3 regions of the Marinomonas gallaica genome follow, and region 2 is predicted to be linked to each of the others. Evidence: predicted binding sites of a transcription regulator. Region 2 holds the regulator's gene; each other region holds the start of a gene.

Region 1 (6,417 bases), 910 kb from region 2:
TATTGCTGGCATGTCTTTATCACACGACTTAAAACCGCATGGTGTCGCGGTGGCAATTTTGCATCCTGGCTTAGTCGGCACACAAATGATTGGTGGTTTCGGTGATATTACACCCGATCAAGCTGCGGAGCGTTTGGCACAACGTATCGAAGAACTAACACTTGAGAACTCGGGGACTTTTTGGCATTCCAATGGTGAAGTGTTACCTTGGTAAATAGGACGAAAGGGCTTTTTTGCATCCCTTTTTATTTATCAGCGTATTCAATCGTAGAGAGCTAGCGTGATTTTAGAAGATAAACAAGTATTGTTATTTGATTTGGACGGCACGCTGGTAGACAGTGCGCCCGATTTAGCCGCTGCGGTTAACCAAACGCTTATTCATTTAGGTCGAGAGCCGTTTCCTGAAGCGACAGTTCGTAATTGGGTGGGTAATGGTGCTCTGACCTTGATTTTACGTGCCTTAAGTGGAGATAAAGACGTCGATCCCGAATTGCCTCAGACATTGGTGGATAACGCGTTGGCGGTATTCTTAGACTTTTATGCGAAGTGTGTGTGTGATAAGTCTAAGCTGTATGGGAATGTGAAAGACACTTTGCTGGCTCTTAAAGCACAGGGCTATCGCTTAGGCATTATTACCAACAAGCCGGAAAAGTTTGTTGCACCAATATTAGATGGGTTAGGTTTATCAGGGATCTTTGAGCTCATTTTAGGGGGCGATTCGCTTGCAGAGCGAAAACCTCACCCATTGCCACTGTATACTGCGTGCAAATGGTTTGAGGTATCGGTCGATCAATGCGTCATGATTGGTGATTCTAAAAATGATATTCTGGCTGCTAAAGCCGCCAACATGGACAGTATTGGCTTAACTTATGGCTATAACTACGATGAAGATTTAGCCGTCCATCAACCCAATCATCTTTTCAGTGATTTTAAGGGATTATTGTCGGTTCTAAAGGGGATTCAAGAGCCTGCTTAAGAATGATAAAACGAAAAAGCTTGGTCAAACGGCCGAGCTTTTTCCGTTGTATGAGCTTAAATATGGCGCTATTCAAATGCGCTAAACAATGTGTTTTATTACCAAAACCCCAATAGTTTCCACCATAGTCCACCGACGCAGCCCCAAATGGTCAAATTAACTAGACTCATAATAAAGCCCATGAGCCACCAGTCTTCCATCGACACATAACCAGAGCCAAAGATGATTGGCGAGGTACCTGTAGCATAATGTGTTAAAGACATCATCAGTGACGACGCGCCGGCGAGCAGCAACCCTAAATAGAGTGGTGGTGCCCCAAGCGCTAATCCGGCCGCGTAGAAGGCTGCAAACATAGCGGTAATGTGTGCGGTGGTACTGGCAAAAAAGTAATGCGTATAGAAGTAAATGGCGACTAGAATCATCACAGAAATAGGCCAATCAAAGCCAAAATGCTCAATGTTGTTTTCTACGACTGAAGAGAACCAGTTGACCAATCCAAGCTTGTTAAGAAAGGTCGCCATCATCACTAAAGCTGAAAACCATACCACTGTGTCCCATGCGGACTTTTCTTTGAGCACATCTTCCCAACTGAGCACCCCGGTGACAAGCAAAATGGACAATCCTAAAAAAGCGACTGCGGTGGTGTTGACGATAAAGTCATCACCAAACAAAAAGGCCGGAACACCTGCCCACAGTAATAATAGTAGTGTAAACACGAATACCATTACTTTCTCACCGTAACTCATGACGCCCATTTCGGTTAATTTTGATTGAGCGTAGGTTTTTGCGTCAGGTGTGTTTTTAATTTCAGGCGGGTAGACGGCGTATACCACCAGCGGAACCAACGCGATACATACTAAACCAGGCAATAACGCGGCGAGCGCCCAGGTTCCCCATGTAATACTGATGTCGGCACCTGTGGCGTCTGCAATAAACTTGACAATCAATGGGTTAGGCGCCGTGGCGGTAATGAACATAGCCGATGTGATAGGGTTAATATGATAGTTTACCAGTGCCAGATAATGGCCGATCTTACGAGAGGTGCCCGCTTCGGGTGAGGAGCCAAAGCTGTTGGCAATAGACTTCATGATAGGGTGAATAACACCACCACCACGAGCCGTATTGCTGGGTGTTACCGGGGCAATTATGAGTTCTGACAAAGCCAGTGCGTAGCCTACACCAATGGTTTTTTTGCCAAAAAGCGCAATAAAATAATAACCTACACGGTTACCGAGCCCTGTTTTTGATAACCCCCGAGAAATGACAATTGCGATACCAATGAGCCAGATGAGCGAGTTAGAGAAGCCGCTTAATGCATCTTTAATGGCACCGGATGGGGAATCATTGGTTACACCGGTTAAAGCTACTAGCGTAATGGCTAAAATCGCTATAGCGCCAATGGGCATGACCTTACCAATAATGGCCGCGATGGTGCCGACAAATAACGCCAATAAATGCCAAGCATTGACTGAAACGCCATCAGGAATGGGGACGACAAACCAAAGTCCTAAGGTTAAAACGACCGACAAAATTCCGGGAACAACGTTTACTCCACCCGCTTTCATGTTCTCTCCTTAGTGTTCAGTGCTTCTCTGTGTGAAAAGACTGGTGCATAGCATAGGGCGTTTATGCTCAGAGAGTGATGATCTAAATCATATAAGTATAATTTATGATCAAGAGTGTCACACGCCAGTGCTGTGGCATTCTTGTGCGATAACGCGCATGTGATGGGGCTATGAGGTTAGGGCCAATCGACAGTGTTATATGTCATGTTTGTCCGTCTGAAAAGTCAGGTTAGTGTAATGTTGAGATGGAGAGATTGAATGTCAGCATAGACCTCTCTATTAATGATTAATTCAGAGCAGAAAGGGCTTTAAGGGATTAATATGAGACGCTTTAACGCACTCTTTTTCATACTATGTGCAACAACTTACTCGTTTGCTGATCAACCCGATATTGTGACTCTTTCCGACGCCGCGAAAGAACGCACAAAGCATTATGTCATTTATCATGGCAGTTATTATAAACTGGATTACCCCAATGGCGATGTTCCTGCGCATTTTGGCGTATGCACTGATGTAATTATTCGCAGCTATCGAGCGTTGGGGATAGATCTTCAAGAGCGGGTGCACGAGGATATGACGGCTAACTTTTCACTCTATCCGTCGAATAGAATTTGGGGACTAAAGCGCCCCGACGCTAATATTGATCACCGGCGTGTCCCGAACCTACAAACATTTTTCAGTCGTCATGGTAGTGAGTTGCCTATTTATGAGCAGGGGGCTCAGTATCAATCAGGAGATATTGTCACATGGATGCTACCAGGCAATAAGCCACACATTGGCATCGTTTCAGATCTCTGGTCAAAAGACCAAGAACGGCCATTAATGGTTCATAATATTGGTTATGGGCCAGAACTTGAGGATATGCTGTTTGATTACCCAATTACGGGTCATTATCGCTATCTGCCAAAGTTAACGCCGTCGTGTATCTGGTTCATGGCATGCAAACCCCGATGCTTCAATGATCTATTATTGCTTCTAAGAGCTAGGTTCAAAATGTTAAAACAAAGCTTGGCCAAATAACCAAGCTTTGTTTATGACGTACTCTTTAAGTGTTAGCTGAAGTTCCTCGCCAGCGCATCTGGATAGTGACGGTCGCGGGCAAATTGTTCCGCCAGTTTAGTAATCTCATCGCTTCGGCATTGCTTTGTCACTGGGAAGTAATGCTCAGTTAAGTAGTGCTGCGCCAGCTCCGATTTGATCACACCTGTTTCGAGTAAGTCCTTCAAAATGGCATCAGCCGTTGCTAAAGCTGAGGAGGCTTTGACAATTTCGGCACGTGCGTAGCCTTGCTGATCAAACGAGACATCCGCTGCTCGTAAATCTGGGTCTTCCCCTGGAATTTGCTGCGCACCAAATAACGGTTTTGACGCGGTTTTTGCGGATTTAAAGTCAGGGATAAATTTAGCAATATGCGCAATATTACTAACCGTACGCTCTGTCACTAAGTGCTCTGGCCATTGCTCATCAATTTTTTTAATAAAATGTGGCGCCAATCTAGGCTGCGCACTTTGCTCACTACTGGCAACTAAACCGCCTTCAAATAAAGTGATCGCTTGCGTCATACCATGTAATTGGAAGTAACCACCAGGGTAGGGCGTTAACTGCGCCATGCCTTGAGGTGTACCGCGTTGACCATGAAAAACAATTTCAGGCCATAGGCCTTGGCACTCTGGCCAATGTGTGACAAAAGACGCTTTGAATTCGACCATACGTTGTCGTTTGGCCTTGATCATATCGTCTAGCTCACCACTTTTAAAACCGCAGGCGTTTACTACGTAATCGTACTCAGTCACTTGAACGTCTTGATTGACCGTTGATTCTGAATTTCGGGATGCCGGTTTGGTGATGATTTGCCAGCCTTTACCGGTTTCGCTGCGGCGAATGTCGACAACACTGGTATGAGTTTGAAGGTGACAACTCGGCAAACGGTCAATCGCGAGGTTCGCGATTGCAGCCCAACGAAAAGCGGATAAACCGTACTCCTGAACGACAACCAAAGGAAATTTTATCGTGTCTAAATTTACCTGTTTGGCAAACGCGACCAACCAATCTTCGTCACATTGTGCTTGTTCTGGTAGAGGTCTTTGCCCAATGGCTTCAATTTCTGCTCGGTCATACAAACGAAAGTAATCAGCAGGTTTGCCTAATACTTCGTTGCTGGCATCTTGATCGACCAGTACTTGATACTGTGTGCGTAGTTTTTCCAAGCGAGGCAATAAGTCCAAAGGTTCACTTGGATCCGATGTTGGTACGGCCAAAACCGTTGGACGTACATTGATGCTCTGCGCGTAGACTTTTGTTGTGTCGATGGATTGCTGCAACAAGGTCAAGCACTGCTGGTCTGAAATTTCACGGTAGAGATTACCGCCCGCATGTAAATGGCAAAATGGAGGGCCATTGACTAAGCTTGGACCTTTCTCGATTAGGGTTGTATCGATTCCCAGCTCGGCCAGACGTAATGCGATGGTCGAGCCCGCGACTCCTGCGCCAACAACAGCTACTTTCTTAGCTTTAGCTGCGCGCAAGTTTTCACCTGTAAGTGTTTGAGTCATTAACTTCGCTCATTCTGTAAAGGTTGAGTTATTTGGCGCCATTCTACGCGGCTAATGCTTGTTTTTATAGCAGCATGCCGTATGCATTTGCTGTAAAAAAGGCATTTACTTTTATCGTGCTAAGAGTGCAAATAAAGCTAATCTAAGTACATCGATTTAAGGTCTATTTGCGTCACTGCAGATTACGCCACGGTTAGGCGTAATGGTACGAAAGAAGTCTAGAAATGGTTCATAAAAAAAAGCTAAGATTTCTGATTGTTAATCTAAGTTGGTCACAAGTACTTGTCATTTATTCGATAGGGAGAGAGTAAACGTGGAGCATCGTATTCGCGCCGCTGGAATATTGATTCGGCATGACGCTATTTTATTACTTCGAATAGAAGATGAAACCGGTGAGTATTGGGTGCCGCCAGGCGGTGGATTTGAGCCTGAAGACGTTACAAGCAAAGGCTGCCTACGCCGTGAATACTTCGAAGAAGCCGGTATTGAAACCACAATCGGCGAGCTTATTTGTGTCCGTGAATTTTTAGAATGTGAGACGAATCGCTATAATATCGAGCTTTACTATCATGTGACGAATTACACTGGGGAACCTCATTTAGAGAATTTAGAAGGCTTAAACGATGAGTCCGTTATCCAAGCGGTAGAATGGGTCCCATTTAGCGAGTTGCCTCAACGTCGATCTTATCCAGATGACTTGCTATATCTAGTCGATAAAGTGAGGCAAAAGGACTTCAGCCATCATGTAGGGAGTTATATCCAAGGGCCAGATGAGACAATGAATCGTTTAATTTAGACAGGCTAACTTATAAATAGCCTTCTGGTTGCTCCAGCTCATGGATGAGGTAATTGGCTTCTTCCATTTTGTCATTCAACGCTTGCTGCGCGTCTTGTAACCCGCGATTATAAAAATAGGGTCCAAGTTCTTTAGCCAAAAAATCGATTAGAAACTCTGCCTCAAAGGCACCAATGTCTTGGTCTAATTCATCGTCAAAATAACGTTTTACTTTATGCACCATATTATCTTTTTGATCTTTTGAAAATTCGATGTCTTTCATTTCTTGTCCTACGTTAACGCATTACTCATGATTTACCGTGATTGCGTATCATACCAAAACACTTTCTTTACTGACTCATTCAGTCGTTATTTTCTGACCTTAATGCCAGTGTCGGTTGAAAAAAGCATAAGCGAGTCCCCCAGTTGTGTCTGGATCAGCTATCATTCGCTTATTAAAGAACAGGATAATCAGGCGACTTAAACTGTGACCAATGTAGAAAGTGAAAAGCGCTGTTGGGCGATGTGCTCCGAGTGCCAAGGCCGAGG
Region 2 (6,417 bases):
GTGGTTGTAGTAAGATACCGCCATCTGTTTTATGGTAATTAAGAATGAACGCTGAGATCGATCGAAAAGAAAAGCTTGAGCTAAATAAACTGCAAAAACGTCTTCGTCGAATGACTGGACAAGCCATTGCGGACTTCAACATGATTGAAGATGGCGATAAAGTAATGGTGTGTTTGTCAGGCGGCAAAGACTCTTACACAATGTTAGATATCCTTTGCAACTTGAAAAAGAGTGCGCCAATCCACTTTGACATTGTAGCCGTCAACTTGGATCAGAAACAGCCGGGATTTCCAGAGCATATTCTGCCTGCTTACCTTGCCGATTTGGGTGTGGACTATCATATTCTTGAAAAAGATACTTACAGTATCGTTAAGGAATTGGTGCCTGAAGGTAAAACGACTTGTGGCTTATGTTCTCGCTTGCGCCGCGGCTCTTTGTATGGTTTTGCTGAAGAAATTGGCGCAACGAAAATTGCGTTAGGTCATCACCGTGACGATATTCTTGAAACTATGTTTTTGAATATGTTTTTTGGTGGCAAGCTTAAGGCAATGCCGCCAAAACTGTTGAGTGATGATGGCAAGCATGTGGTGATTCGTCCACTTGCTTACTGCAAAGAGTCCGATATTGAACAGTATTCTTTACGCAAGGCTTTCCCGATCATTCCTTGCAATCTGTGCGGGTCTCAGGAAAATCTACAACGTCAAGTTGTGAAAGAAATGCTTCAAGGATGGGAGAAACAATACCCTGGTCGTCTTGATACTATGTTCTCAGCTGTTCAGAATGTTGTGCCGTCGCATTTGGCCGATACTGAACTGTTTGACTTCAAAAGTTTGACGCAATCCGAAGATGCATTGAAACGCTTAAATATTATTGAGCTTTAAAAAAGGAAGCAGTATGTCGATGAAGAAACTTTTACCAATCGTATTAGGGGCCGCTATTTCAATGACAGCCCATGCGAGTGATACAGTAGAAGGCAGCCTTTCTAATGATGCTGTTAAAGTAGATATGAGCCTAGACCAAGGTAAATACTTCTTTGATGCAGGTGGTATGTATCACACTGATGATGGCAAATATGGCTACATTGGTGCGCACATCGAAGATATCGATACTGCAAAAGATTACCCAGTTCAAATCGGCTTAGGTATGCGCTTAATGGCGATTGATACTGAGTACGACGTTGATAATGCGGGTATGGCGATTGCGCTAGGTGGTTTCTACCGTTACACCTTTCCTAAAGCAAACCGCTTTAGCGTATTAGGCTCGTTATATTACTCACCGAAAGTATTATCGTTCCAAAATATTGACAGCATGTACCAAGCTGAAATCCGTGGGGAATATCGTACGTTGCGTAATGCTCGTGTATTTCTACGTTACGGCTTAACTAGCGTAGATCTAGAGAGCTATCGTGATGATGTGGACATGAATAAAGGTGTTGCGATCGGTGTTTCTGCTACGTTTTAGTAGTAACTGCTATAGCTATAATAAAGCAATGATAAAAAGGTGGCTGATGCCACCTTTTTTATTAATCAAAAGAAGAGTTATTCACCTTCAAAAGCACACAATGCAAACACTGGAATGTCCATTTCTTGGATTTTCGCGCTGCCACCAAGGTCCGGTAAGTCAATGATCGCAGCCACTTCTTTAATGTTAGCGCCTTGCTGTTTTAACAAGCTCATAGCGGCAACAAGCGTGCCGCCTGTCGCGATCAAGTCGTCGAACAATAGAACTTGTGCACCCGCTTCAACAGCACCTTCTTGAATTTCTAATTCTGCGCTGCCGTATTCCAAATCGTAGCTTTGCGAGATCGTTTTGCCTGGTAACTTACCCTTTTTACGAACAAGAACTAGAGGTTTACGTAATTCGTAAGCTAATACGGATGCGATCAAGAAGCCACGAGCATCGATACAGGCTATGTGAGTAATATCACTATCAATGTAGCGGTGTACATAAGCATCAACCACCATACGCATTCCTTTTGGATTGCTGAAAATTGGTGTGATATCACGAAAGCTGATGCCCGGCTTTGGCCAGTCTTCAATAGTACGAATTAGAGACTTAAAGTAAAAGTCGTCAAAGAGCATAGATAAACCTTAACTAACTGGTTAAATTAAACGTGCTCAATGGTAGCACATTCTCCCGCGGCCCCGACAAGTTTCTCCATTTCAGGAAGATTGACGATGGAAATTTCTTTGCCATCAACATCAATCAAACCGTTCTTTTGGAAACGTGTCATAACGCGACTAACTGTCTCAACCGCTAAGCCTAAGTAGTTACCAATTTCACCACGAGACATCGATAAACGGAAGGAAGTTGCTGAGTATCCACGCTTTTTAAAACGGTGTGACAGGTTTAACAGGAACGAGGCTACTTTTTCATCTGCATTTTTCTTGCCTAACAGCACCATCATCTGCTGATCGTCACAAATTTTACGGCTCATTAAGCGAAAAAGTTGATGTTTTAAAGATGGGATCTGTGAAGACAGCTGTTCAAGGTGCGAAAAAGGAATTTCACAGACTGTCGTTGTTTCAAGCGCTTTGGCTGAAATAGGGTAGTGATTATCATCGATACCACTAAGGCCAACAAGTTCACTTGGACAGTAGAACCCCGTGATCTGTTCTTCGCCAGAGTTAGTGATGTTAAATGTTTTTAGTGTGCCTGTACGAACTGCAAATACGGAGTTGAATTCTTCACCTTGATGAAACAGCAACTCGCCTTTCTTCAATGGTCGTTTTCGCTCGATGATTTGGTCTAGACGATTCACGTCTTCGTCCGCTAATGCAATTGGCAAACATAATGCGCTTAAGCTGCAATTCTGACATTGTGATGTCAGTTTACTGCTAAAACGATTGTTTGAGTTAGAAATTGCCATGTTAACTCTCCCTGAGCTCGATCGGGTAATTTATATAACTTTAGAAAAATTTGACTGGGTTGTGAGGTATTTATCGAACGCCATGCATACGCAGCGTACGAGTAATCGACCTACTTCCGTTATTTTTATATGTACTTGATTATTTTCATGATAGACGGTTATGACACCATCTTCCTCTAGATTCTTTAGGGAATCCAGTTCTGCTTCGAAATATTCGAGAAATCTAATACTAAAGGCTAATTCAATGTCTTGGCTATTTAATTCGTTATGACATAGTAGTTGCATGATAGCAGAGTGACGAATGCGATCATCTAAACTGCTGATATAGCCTTTCATAATCGCTAATTGGCCGTTTTCGATGCTATTTTGGTAGAGCGAAAGGTCGGTATGATTTTGGAAATAGGCTTCCCCAACCTGACTGATAGCAGAGACTCCAAATGCCAATAAGTCTGTTTCAGCATGGGTGGTGTACCCTTGAAAATTGCGTTGTAGATGACCTTCTTGTTGTGCTTTTGTTAATGTGTCATCGGGCTTGGCGAAATGATCCATACCAATATAAACATAGCCAGCGCGCGTGAGTTTATCAATGCTTAACTTTAGCAGTGCCAGCTTTTGGTCGGGTGAAGGTAAGTCTTCATCCAATATTCGTCGCTGCGGTGCGAAGCGCTGCGGTAAATGGGCATAGTTAAACACAGAAATTCGATCTGGAGACAGTTCAATGACCTTATCTAAGGTATCTTTAAAACCTTCTAAGGTCTGTTTAGGTAAGCCGTAAATTAAATCGAAGTTTACTGAGCGGTAGCCTAGCTCACGCACATCTGCTAATACATCGTTCACAAGCTCTAACGGTTGAATTCGATGAATGGCTTTTTGAACGTCATGATTAAAATCTTGAATGCCTAAGCTCACTCGGTTGAAACCTAGGGTCTTAAGTAGTTCAAGTTTGGATCGATCTACTTCACGTGGGTCTATTTCAATGCTGAAATCTTGTGTGCCATCCGTGACTAAATTGAAGTAATCTCCAATCATAGAGAATAAGTGCTTAAGGTTCTCTTCACTTAAGAAAGTTGGCGTACCGCCACCGAAATGCAGTTGTGTCACGGGGCGTGACTGATCGAGCATGAGCGCTCGTAAGCGCATTTCTTCGCCTAATAATTCAACATATTCAGTGCCTTTGTCGTATTGCTTGGTAACGATCTTATTACAGGCGCAGTAATAGCAAAGATGAGCGCAAAAAGGAACGTGAAAATATAAACTCAGTGGCGCACTCGAGGGCTCAAGCATCTTACCAATCAATTCCATCTTGCTGATATCAGTGCTGAACTGAGGTGCAGTAGGGTATGACGTGTATCGCGGCCCTGCAAGGTTGTATTTTTGGATAAGTCTGGAGTCCCAAAGCATAAGGTTTTTCCTATTAAAATTGCTAATAGGAAGTTTACCTGCATCTTTATTTTGCTTGATGACTTAGATCAATTATTGAGTTCATACAATATTAGAAAGTAGGTTTTTTATGGAGGGAATTGTATATAGACCATAGCCAATCAAACTGACGCCAAATATCCAAGCAAGATGGTAATGGCTCCATACTTTTTTTAACTGTTGACTAAACATCGCTGCAAGCAGCATCGCAGGTAATGTACCCATTGAAAAACCGAGCATAGCCATCAGAGATAGCTCGATTGAACCTAATGATGATGCCCATAAAACTGTTGAGTACACAAGCCCACAAGGTAACCATCCCCATACCATGCCAGCCCCAACAGCTTGTCCAAGGGTTTGGATGGGTAGAAATGATTTGGCAAACGGTTGGACGTATTTCCAAATGTAACGTCCCAATGACTCAATCCGAAGAATAAATTTCGACAGACCGCAGATGTACAGCCCCATTAGAACCAACAAAATGCCCGCGAATGTTCGTAGCGGTGTCATCAATTCTGAGTAGATCGATGCAAAGCCGAGATTGATAGCCGACGCGAGTATTAATGTTAAAATGCAGTAAGATAAAATGCGGCCAAGGTTATAGGCAACAATGGTTTGAAAAGTGGTTTTATTGCCAATCGATAGCATAGAGGCTAAGCCACCACACATCCCTAAACAGTGACCCGCTCCAGCTAACCCGATGAGCAATGCGCTAATAAAAATCGAAATCACGCTTTTTTGTCCGTGTCATCGTCTTCAAATAAAATACGCTCACCTTCTCGATTTAAGTCGTCAAATTGGTCCCCTTTAACGGCCCAAATAAATATGATGATGGCAATGACAACAAATAGGCCCGCTATTGGGATAAGTAAAAATAGACTTTCCATGAATACATCCTACGCATTTGTGAGTCGAGTGGCGTTCACCACAACCAGTAGCGAGCTTAACGCCATACCAATGGCCGCAACCCAAGGGGGTATTAATCCAGCAATGGCTAAAGGTAGCAGTGTTGCATTATATGATGCAGCCCAAAGTAAGTTTTGTTTGATTACTTTTCGACAACGCTTGGCTGAGTTAATGGCTGTAATAATGGTTGATAAATGCTCATTCAACAAAATAGCATCGGAGTGGATCTTGGCTAAATCCGTACTTGCACCCATTGCTAGGGATGTTGTGGCACCAGCAAGTGCAGGTACATCGTTTAAACCATCGCCTACCATCAAAATATTATGATTGGATTGCTCTTTAATCCATTGCCATTTTTCATCTGGTAAACAGTTGGTTTTAAAGTCATCAAACCATTCAGGGTTGAGAACCCCTTTTGCTGATTCCAGTGTGTCACCCGTTAATAGGCTAATTCTAATACCTTGTTGTCTGAGTGCTTTGATCGTAGATTCAGCTTCAGGGCGTAACACGTCACAAAGCGTTATTTCTGCTATGACGTGTTGAGTATTAGCAAGGTAAAGGCTAAGTTCTGCAGCATTCGACTTGACTTTTTTAGGAATGGCTAAACCAATGCTGTGCATAAGGGATGAGTTACCAAAGTAAAAGGTGTCTTGTTCCAATACGCCTTGAACCCCTAAGCTGGAAAGGTTTTTAATCTGGACTACGTTAGCGGGTATAAAGTTACTAAAAGCATTGGCCAGTGGGTGTTTAGAGTGTTGCTCCAGTCCACTGATAATACTTAACACATAGTCCTTGGTCAGAGACAAATCAAAGCATTTAACCCGGGTGATTGAAAAATCACCCTGAGTTAACGTTCCTGTTTTATCGAACACAATGTGGTTCGTCTTGGCTAACGCTTCAATTACATGTCCACGTGTGATTAAAAAGCCATTGCGTTTTAATGTATTGGTGATCGTCGTTAATGCTACGGGGGTCGCTAAAGATAAAGCGCATGGGCAAGTCACTACTAAGACGCTGACCATAATCCAATAGGCTTCACTTTCACCCATATAACTCCAGAAAGCGTAGGTTAGTGAAGCCGTGATCAGTACTGCGATAACAAAATAATGGGCGACTTTATCAGCTACGATTGCAACTTTTGGTTTTTCACCCAGAGCGCGTTCCGTAATTCTAGAAATCGCTGCTGCGTGCGTGTTTTGGCCAATATTTTCGACGCGCACTTC
Region 3 (6,417 bases), 690 kb from region 2:
ATGCGTGACGGAACGTTCACGATCTCAAATCATGGTGTTAGTGGTAGCTTGTTTGCCGCTCCAATCATCATCAACCAACCTCAGGTGGCCATATTAGGAATCGGTAAGCTCGAAAAAAGAGCCGTTGTGGAAGAAATAAACGGTGAAGAGACAATTGTCATTCGGCCCAAATGTTATGTCTCGCTTTCCATTGATCATCGGGCTTTAGATGCCTATCAGACGAACTTATTTTTAAGTCATTTTGTTGAGGTAATAGAGAATTGGCAAATACATAAATAGACTGAGACGTATTAAAAAATGGCCATCAATGTGAGTTGATGGCCATTTTTAATGGATAATCGTTCAAAATCGACTGTTGGGACTAATTGAGCCCACCAAATCGTTGGTAAAACGATTGGGAGGCTTCAGGAAGTGGGCCATCTGCGGATTCAAGGTTATTGCCAAGCCATTGCTCTGCCGCTGGCGTGACTTTGCGATAAATATTGCGGCATAACTGGCGTGCTGCTCGGCCTTCCCAGTCGCCAGGGAGGAGTTCATCGGGAAGTTGGGGATCACGAAGTAACAGCTTTCTGTATTCATGGATGAGTAAGGTGCGAGTTAGGAAGCTGGATTCCGGATCAAGGCTCTCTTTGTCGCCTAGCTCTTGCCATACTGGGCGAAACAGATTTATAAATTCTTGGTATTGTACGCCGAGCTTATCAAGTTCCCAGCATTCTCTTACGAGCGTTCGAACCTGCTTTCCTGCCAGCTCTTCTTGTTGCTGGGTTTTAAAGACAATAACTTTATTTTGCAGACCGGATGATATCAGCACGGTATTAATATCGCTTAAGTTGGTGATCGGGCTGCCTATCAGTTGGCCTGTTAGCACAACAAAGCCTTGCCAACTCAGGTCATCTAAGAGCTGCTTTCGTTCTTCCGGTGACAATTGTTGCGTCATGATTAAGCACCATGAGCCGTCCCAGACAGTCTGATTAGAGTTGTATACACGTCGAAAAGCTTGCTCAAACTTGCGTCGTCCTGAGCCTGTTAAACTGTAATAGCTTTTTCTTCCCACTTTGTCGTTGGTTAGCCAGCCATCTTGAGTTAAGCGGAAAATGGTGGTTCTCATCAGTCGTTCATTGATGCCCATAGGTTCAAGTAACTTGATTAAACTGCCGAGCCATACCGTGCCGCCATGAGGTTCAATGGCATCGCCGTACAGTGTGATCACAAGTGAGGACGCTCGAATGGGCTTCTGCTGTTGGAACCGAGTAATTAACGTATCTAAAGTAGTAAGTTTATTCATTAGTGACTGGTAATCCAGTGAGTAAAGTCGACAGGCTATTTTCTTAAACCTGTTCAGCTTAGTAAAGTGAAATAGCCTTGTGCTGCTTTAGACTAATGTTTTTACATGAAAGACAGTATTAGCTTTTTGGTTGATGGGACCCTGTTTGCAGTGTCGGTCTTTTGGGCTCAAGAGAAGTGAGCGGTGCGCATTCAACCATTGATGTTAAGCAACGTTTAGAAAGTTCGATGTATTCACGCGTGCCGGTTTGCTTCCATTTCAATTCGTCATCGGACACAGAGCGAACTACTTTTCCGGGGGTGCCCATTATCATGGATCTAGGAGAGCAGGTGAAGCCGGTTTTTATAAAAGAGCAAGCGGCAACGATAGAGCCTTCGCCTATGTCGGCTCCGTCCATAACCACGGTATTCATACCAACCAGCGCGTCTTCCCCAATGACACAGCCATGTAACACTGCACCATGGCCAATGTGTCCACGTTTGCTAATGACAGTATGGCTACCGGCAAAACCGTGAACCACACAATTATCTTGAATGTTTGACTCTTCTTCCATGGTGATTCGGCCAAAGTCCCCTCTTAGGCAAGCGCCAGGGCCCACATAACAACCTTTTTGGATGATCACGTCGCCAATAAGTGTGGCTGTTGGGTGGATATAGGCGCTCGGGTCTACCACTGGTGTAACACCATCAATTTTGTAATACGGCATAAATGCATCTCTCTATGTATTTTATTATTTCTATTATTTCTATTATTTATATTATTTATAGCTATTTTTGTATCGTATTTCCAGAAAACAATCCTTTTTTAAGTGTTAAAGCAATGTGATTTGAGTGATTTATGAAAATTTTAAAACGACTTCAGAATTGTGTTTAACATAACTTATTGAATATATTGGTTTATTTTTATTTTGCCAATCAAGTGATGCAAGTAAAACTTAAAAGGATACATAAAATCTTAAAAATTAAGTTGTTTTGTATCAATTTATGGTCCATCTTAATATTTATCGAAACGAAACAGAGTCTCAGAGCTCTGATCGGTTAAGAAATAAATAACAATAAGATCGAGTGTTTGAATCAAATGAAAAATGACAATTACCAATTATTGGTGGTGCATCAGGTCGAGAGTGGCGTTCAACTAGTGCAGTTGAACCGCCCAGAGGCGCTGAATGCCCTTACGACTGAACTGTTGGCAGAACTTTCTGATGTCATGGACAAAGCTGAGGTGTCAGACGATATTCGAGTGCTAGTACTAACTGGAAACTCGAAAGCCTTCGCTGCCGGTGCTGATATTAACGAGATGGCAGAGCGTGACCTTGTAGGTATGTTAAACGATCCACGTCAGCAGTATTGGCAAAGTATCACGCGTTTTTCTAAGCCAGTGATCGCGGCCATCAATGGTTACTGCTTAGGCGGCGGATGCGAATTAGCCATGCATGCCGACATTTTGATTGCGGGTCGCGATGCTCAGTTTGGCCAACCAGAAATCAATTTAGGCATTATGCCTGGCGCTGGTGGAACCCAGCGTCTTCTTCGAGCCGTCGGCAAATCCCTCACCATGCAAATGGTGCTTACCGGTCTACCTATCACAGCCCAGCAAGCAAAAGACGCAGGTCTCATCAGTGAAATCACCCAACCCGAACTAACGGTTACAAGAGCGCTGTCGTTGGCCAGTGTTATTGCCAGTAAAGGTTCTTTAGCTGTGCGTCTTGCAAAAGAATCCATCCTGAAAGGCATGGACACAGACTTAGCGACGGGTCTGCGTTTTGAACGACATGCTTTTACTGTATTGGCTGGCACCGATGATCGAAATGAAGGGATTAAGGCGTTCAAAGAAAAGCGCCGCCCTAAATTTACCGGTCGCTAATTCACTGGCCAAAAATAATTAAACGTTATTTTCAATTCTAAGAGAGACAATCAGACATGAGCTTCGAACACATTTTATATTCGGTCGATTCAGGTGTTGCGTTATTGAGCTTAAATCGTCCCAAAGCGCTGAATAGTTTTAATGAAGCCATGCATCTTGAAGTGCAGCAAGCGCTTAAATCTGCTTTGAAAGATACGCAGGTCCGAGCGTTGGTATTAACCGCAGAAGGAAGAGGTTTTTGTGCAGGGCAGGACTTGTCTGATCGCAATGTTGATCCTAATGCAGATGCCCCCGATTTGGGAGTTTCCATCGAGCGTTTCTATAATCCGCTAATCAAACAATTACAGTCTTTTCCTATGCCCGTAATTTGTGCCGTGAACGGTGTGGCAGCGGGGGCGGGCGCGAATATTCCTCTAGCATGTGATCTTGTTATTGCCGCACGTTCAGCCAAATTCATTCAGGCCTTTTGCAAAATTGGCTTAATTCCAGATTCCGGTGGAACGTGGTTTTTACCGCGTTTGATTGGCATGGCAAGAGCCAAAGAGTTAGCTCTATTAGGCGAGCCGCTCATGGCAGAAAAAGCTCAAGAGTGGGGCATGATTTACAAAGTTGTGGATGACGAGGCACTTCGAGATGAGGCCTTATCGTTAGCGCGTCAATTAGCCACTCAGCCCACCAAAGGTTTGTCTTTTATTAAGCGCGCACTCAACCAAAGTTTTGACCATGACTGTCATGCTCAGCTTGATGTAGAACGCGATTTACAGCGTTTAGCAGGTCAAACTCAGGATTACCGTGAGGGTGTCAAAGCCTTTATGGAAAAACGCACGCCAGAATTTAAGGGAGAATAACCATGTCTGCATTACAACAAAACACTGTGGTTGGTGTCATTGGTGCAGGCGCAATGGGTGCGGGTATTGCTCAGGTTGCGGCTCAAGCAGGCCACTCAGTGAAGCTTTACGATAACCGAGACGGTGCGGCTAGTTCTGCCATAGACGCGATGGCGAAACAATTAGCTAAGCTGGTCGAGCGTCAAAAGTTTACGACAGAGCAAGTTCAGCAGATATTGTCTCGATTAGAGGTGGTGAGCTCCTTAAATGATCTGGCGAATGCTGGATTGGTGGTCGAAGCCATTGTTGAAAATGTTGACGTTAAGAAAGCCATTTTTGACACCTTGGAGTCGGTCTGTGCTACCGATTGCATTATCGCCAGTAACACGTCTTCCATTTCTATTACTCGTTTGGCCGCTGGCATGCAGCATCCAGAGCGTATGATCGGCATGCATTTCTTTAACCCTGCGCCCATTATGAAATTAGTTGAAGTGGTATCAGGCTTAGCCACGGATTCCACCGTCGCGGCGTGCATTTATGAAACCGCATCGAATTGGGGTAAAAAACCCGTTCATGCCGCGTCTACACCAGGTTTTATTGTTAACCGAGTAGCGCGTCCTTTTTATGCGGAAAGTTTTCGACTGTGTCAGGAACATGTGGCTGACTGCGCGACGCTGGATGCACTGATAAAAAGTGCAGGTGGCTTCCGCATGGGGGCTTTCGAGCTGACGGATATGATTGGCCACGATGTGAACTATGCTGTCACCTGTTCGGTATTTGATGCCTATTATGGCGATTTTCGTTTCCAACCGTCTTTAATCCAAAAAGACTTAGTCGATGCCGGTTTTTTAGGGCGGAAAACAGGGCAAGGTTTCTACTCCTATCAAGAAGGTGTCGAAAAGCCCAAGGCGCAATTTTCCCCAGCTTCGTCTGTTCCAGCAACGCCAATCAAGTGCCAGGTGTCTAAGGACATGGGGCATCTGACTGGATTGGTTGAGCGTTTGGCTCAGGCAGGCATTCAAGTCACACAAGAATCGAGCCTGGCACCAGGTTATTTAAAAGTAGGCGATGCTTGGTTGGCGCTTACCGATGGTCGCATGGCATGTGAGCGTGCCATCGATGAGCAGCTGAGTGATCTGGTACTGGTGGATCTGGCCCTAGATTATCTAGCGGTAGAGCACATTGCATTGAGCCGATCAGCATCAACATCCGATAAGTCGTTTGAGGATGTGGTGACATGCTTTGATTTGGCAGGCATCAAAATCAGCGAAGTCGAAGATTCCCCTGCTTTGGTAGTAATGCGTACCGTAGCGATGCTGGCGAATGAAGCCGCGGATGCGGTTTTGCAAGGGGTTGCCACAGCCGAGGGCGTGGATACAGCCATGTGTTTTGGTTTGAATTATCCCAAAGGGCCGCTGGCTTGGGCCGACTCGATTGGTGTTGCTAAGGTGAATGCGGTGCTGCATCAGTTGCAACTGTCCTATGGTGAGGATAGATACCGTCCTTCTTTACTCATGCGTCGCACTGCGATGACAGGAGGGTATTTTCATGGGGAATAATACAACCGATACACAAGTGGATGTTGAACTGGCTGAGCGTTGTGCAAAAGCTTTGTACGAGCGAGATATGGCCACTCAGCATTTAGGCATGGCGTTGCTTTTTTCAGCGCCAGGTCAATCCAAAGTTCGCATGACGGTACAGGACTTTATGTTGCAAGGTCTTAAAACGTGTCACGGCGGCTATCTCTTTACGCTGGCTGATTCAGCCTTTGCGTTTGCCTGCAATACCTATAACCAACCGACTTTTGCACTGGGCTGCTCGATTGACTATGTCGCCCCAGCTTTTGAAGGGGATGTGCTAACCGCGAGTTGCCATGAAAAAAGCCGTGGTGGCCGGACCGGGAATTACGATGTCGAAATACACAATCAACAAGATCAATTGATCGCCATTTTTCATGGTAAGTCTTACCGCGTTAAAGGCGAGATACTTTCACAGGAGAATGTAAATGACTGATGCGCTAATTATTGATGCTATCCGAACGCCGATTGGACGTTATGGTGGCGCGCTATCGAAGGTCAGGGCGGACGACTTAGGGGCAATCCCTATCAAATCTCTAATGGATCGAAACCCAACAGTTGATTGGTCAAAGGTCAGTGATGTGTTGTATGGCTGCGCCAACCAAGCAGGTGAGGATAACCGCAATGTGGCGCGCATGTCTTCTTTGCTATCAGGGTTGCCACACAGTGTCCCTGGTTCGACGATTAACCGCTTGTGTGGTTCGGGTATGGATGCTGTAGGGTTAGCGGCCAGAACCATTCGTTCAGGTGAAGCAGGGCTCATGATTGCGGGAGGCGTGGAGTCAATGTCGCGTGCGCCGTTTGTTATGGGTAAGGCCGATCAGGCATTTTCTCGTCAAGCAGATATGTACGATACGACCATCGG

What was found. Region 2 encodes FNR, which switches genes on or off when oxygen is low (the NO sensors DNR and NnrR bind a similar motif). Its sites were predicted from a motif close to TTGATNTANATCAA; they were not measured.
Region 1: a site for FNR is predicted at 2,619-2,632, ahead of ACPUEK_RS17695 (anion permease). Genes of this name have one in related genera too.
Region 3: a site for FNR is predicted at 2,252-2,265, ahead of paaF (2,3-dehydroadipyl-CoA hydratase PaaF). Genes of this name have one in related genera too.

What each region holds. Positions count from the first base shown of each region.
Region 1 is NZ_CP187511.1:3,729,713-3,736,129, reverse strand. It holds gene ACPUEK_RS17705 (SDR family oxidoreductase) at 1-214, shown strand, start outside; gene ACPUEK_RS17700 (phosphoglycolate phosphatase) at 281-976, shown strand; gene ACPUEK_RS17695 (anion permease) at 1,075-2,541, opposite strand; gene ACPUEK_RS17690 (DUF1287 domain-containing protein) at 2,863-3,561, shown strand; gene ACPUEK_RS17685 (FAD-dependent oxidoreductase) at 3,594-5,093, opposite strand; gene ACPUEK_RS17680 (NUDIX domain-containing protein) at 5,407-5,889, shown strand; gene ACPUEK_RS17675 (DUF2164 domain-containing protein) at 5,900-6,151, opposite strand; gene ACPUEK_RS17670 (FAD-dependent oxidoreductase) at 6,356-6,417, shown strand, end outside.
Region 2 is NZ_CP187511.1:2,819,501-2,825,917, reverse strand. It holds gene ttcA (tRNA 2-thiocytidine(32) synthetase TtcA) at 45-881, shown strand; gene ACPUEK_RS13340 (YfaZ family outer membrane protein) at 895-1,461, shown strand; gene ACPUEK_RS13335 (adenine phosphoribosyltransferase) at 1,539-2,081, opposite strand; gene fnr (fumarate/nitrate reduction transcriptional regulator Fnr) at 2,108-2,869, opposite strand; gene hemN (oxygen-independent coproporphyrinogen III oxidase) at 2,900-4,270, opposite strand; gene ACPUEK_RS13320 (sulfite exporter TauE/SafE family protein) at 4,352-5,020, opposite strand; gene ccoS (cbb3-type cytochrome oxidase assembly protein CcoS) at 5,017-5,175, opposite strand; gene ACPUEK_RS13310 (heavy metal translocating P-type ATPase) at 5,185-6,417, opposite strand, start outside.
Region 3 is NZ_CP187511.1:2,126,059-2,132,475, forward strand. It holds gene ACPUEK_RS10030 (dihydrolipoamide acetyltransferase family protein) at 1-279, shown strand, start outside; gene paaX (phenylacetic acid degradation operon negative regulatory protein PaaX) at 362-1,285, opposite strand; gene ACPUEK_RS10040 (phenylacetic acid degradation protein PaaY) at 1,404-1,991, opposite strand; gene paaF (2,3-dehydroadipyl-CoA hydratase PaaF) at 2,363-3,148, shown strand; gene paaG (2-(1,2-epoxy-1,2-dihydrophenyl)acetyl-CoA isomerase PaaG) at 3,205-3,996, shown strand; gene paaH (3-hydroxyacyl-CoA dehydrogenase PaaH) at 3,999-5,534, shown strand; gene paaI (hydroxyphenylacetyl-CoA thioesterase PaaI) at 5,524-5,988, shown strand; gene pcaF (3-oxoadipyl-CoA thiolase) at 5,981-6,417, shown strand, end outside.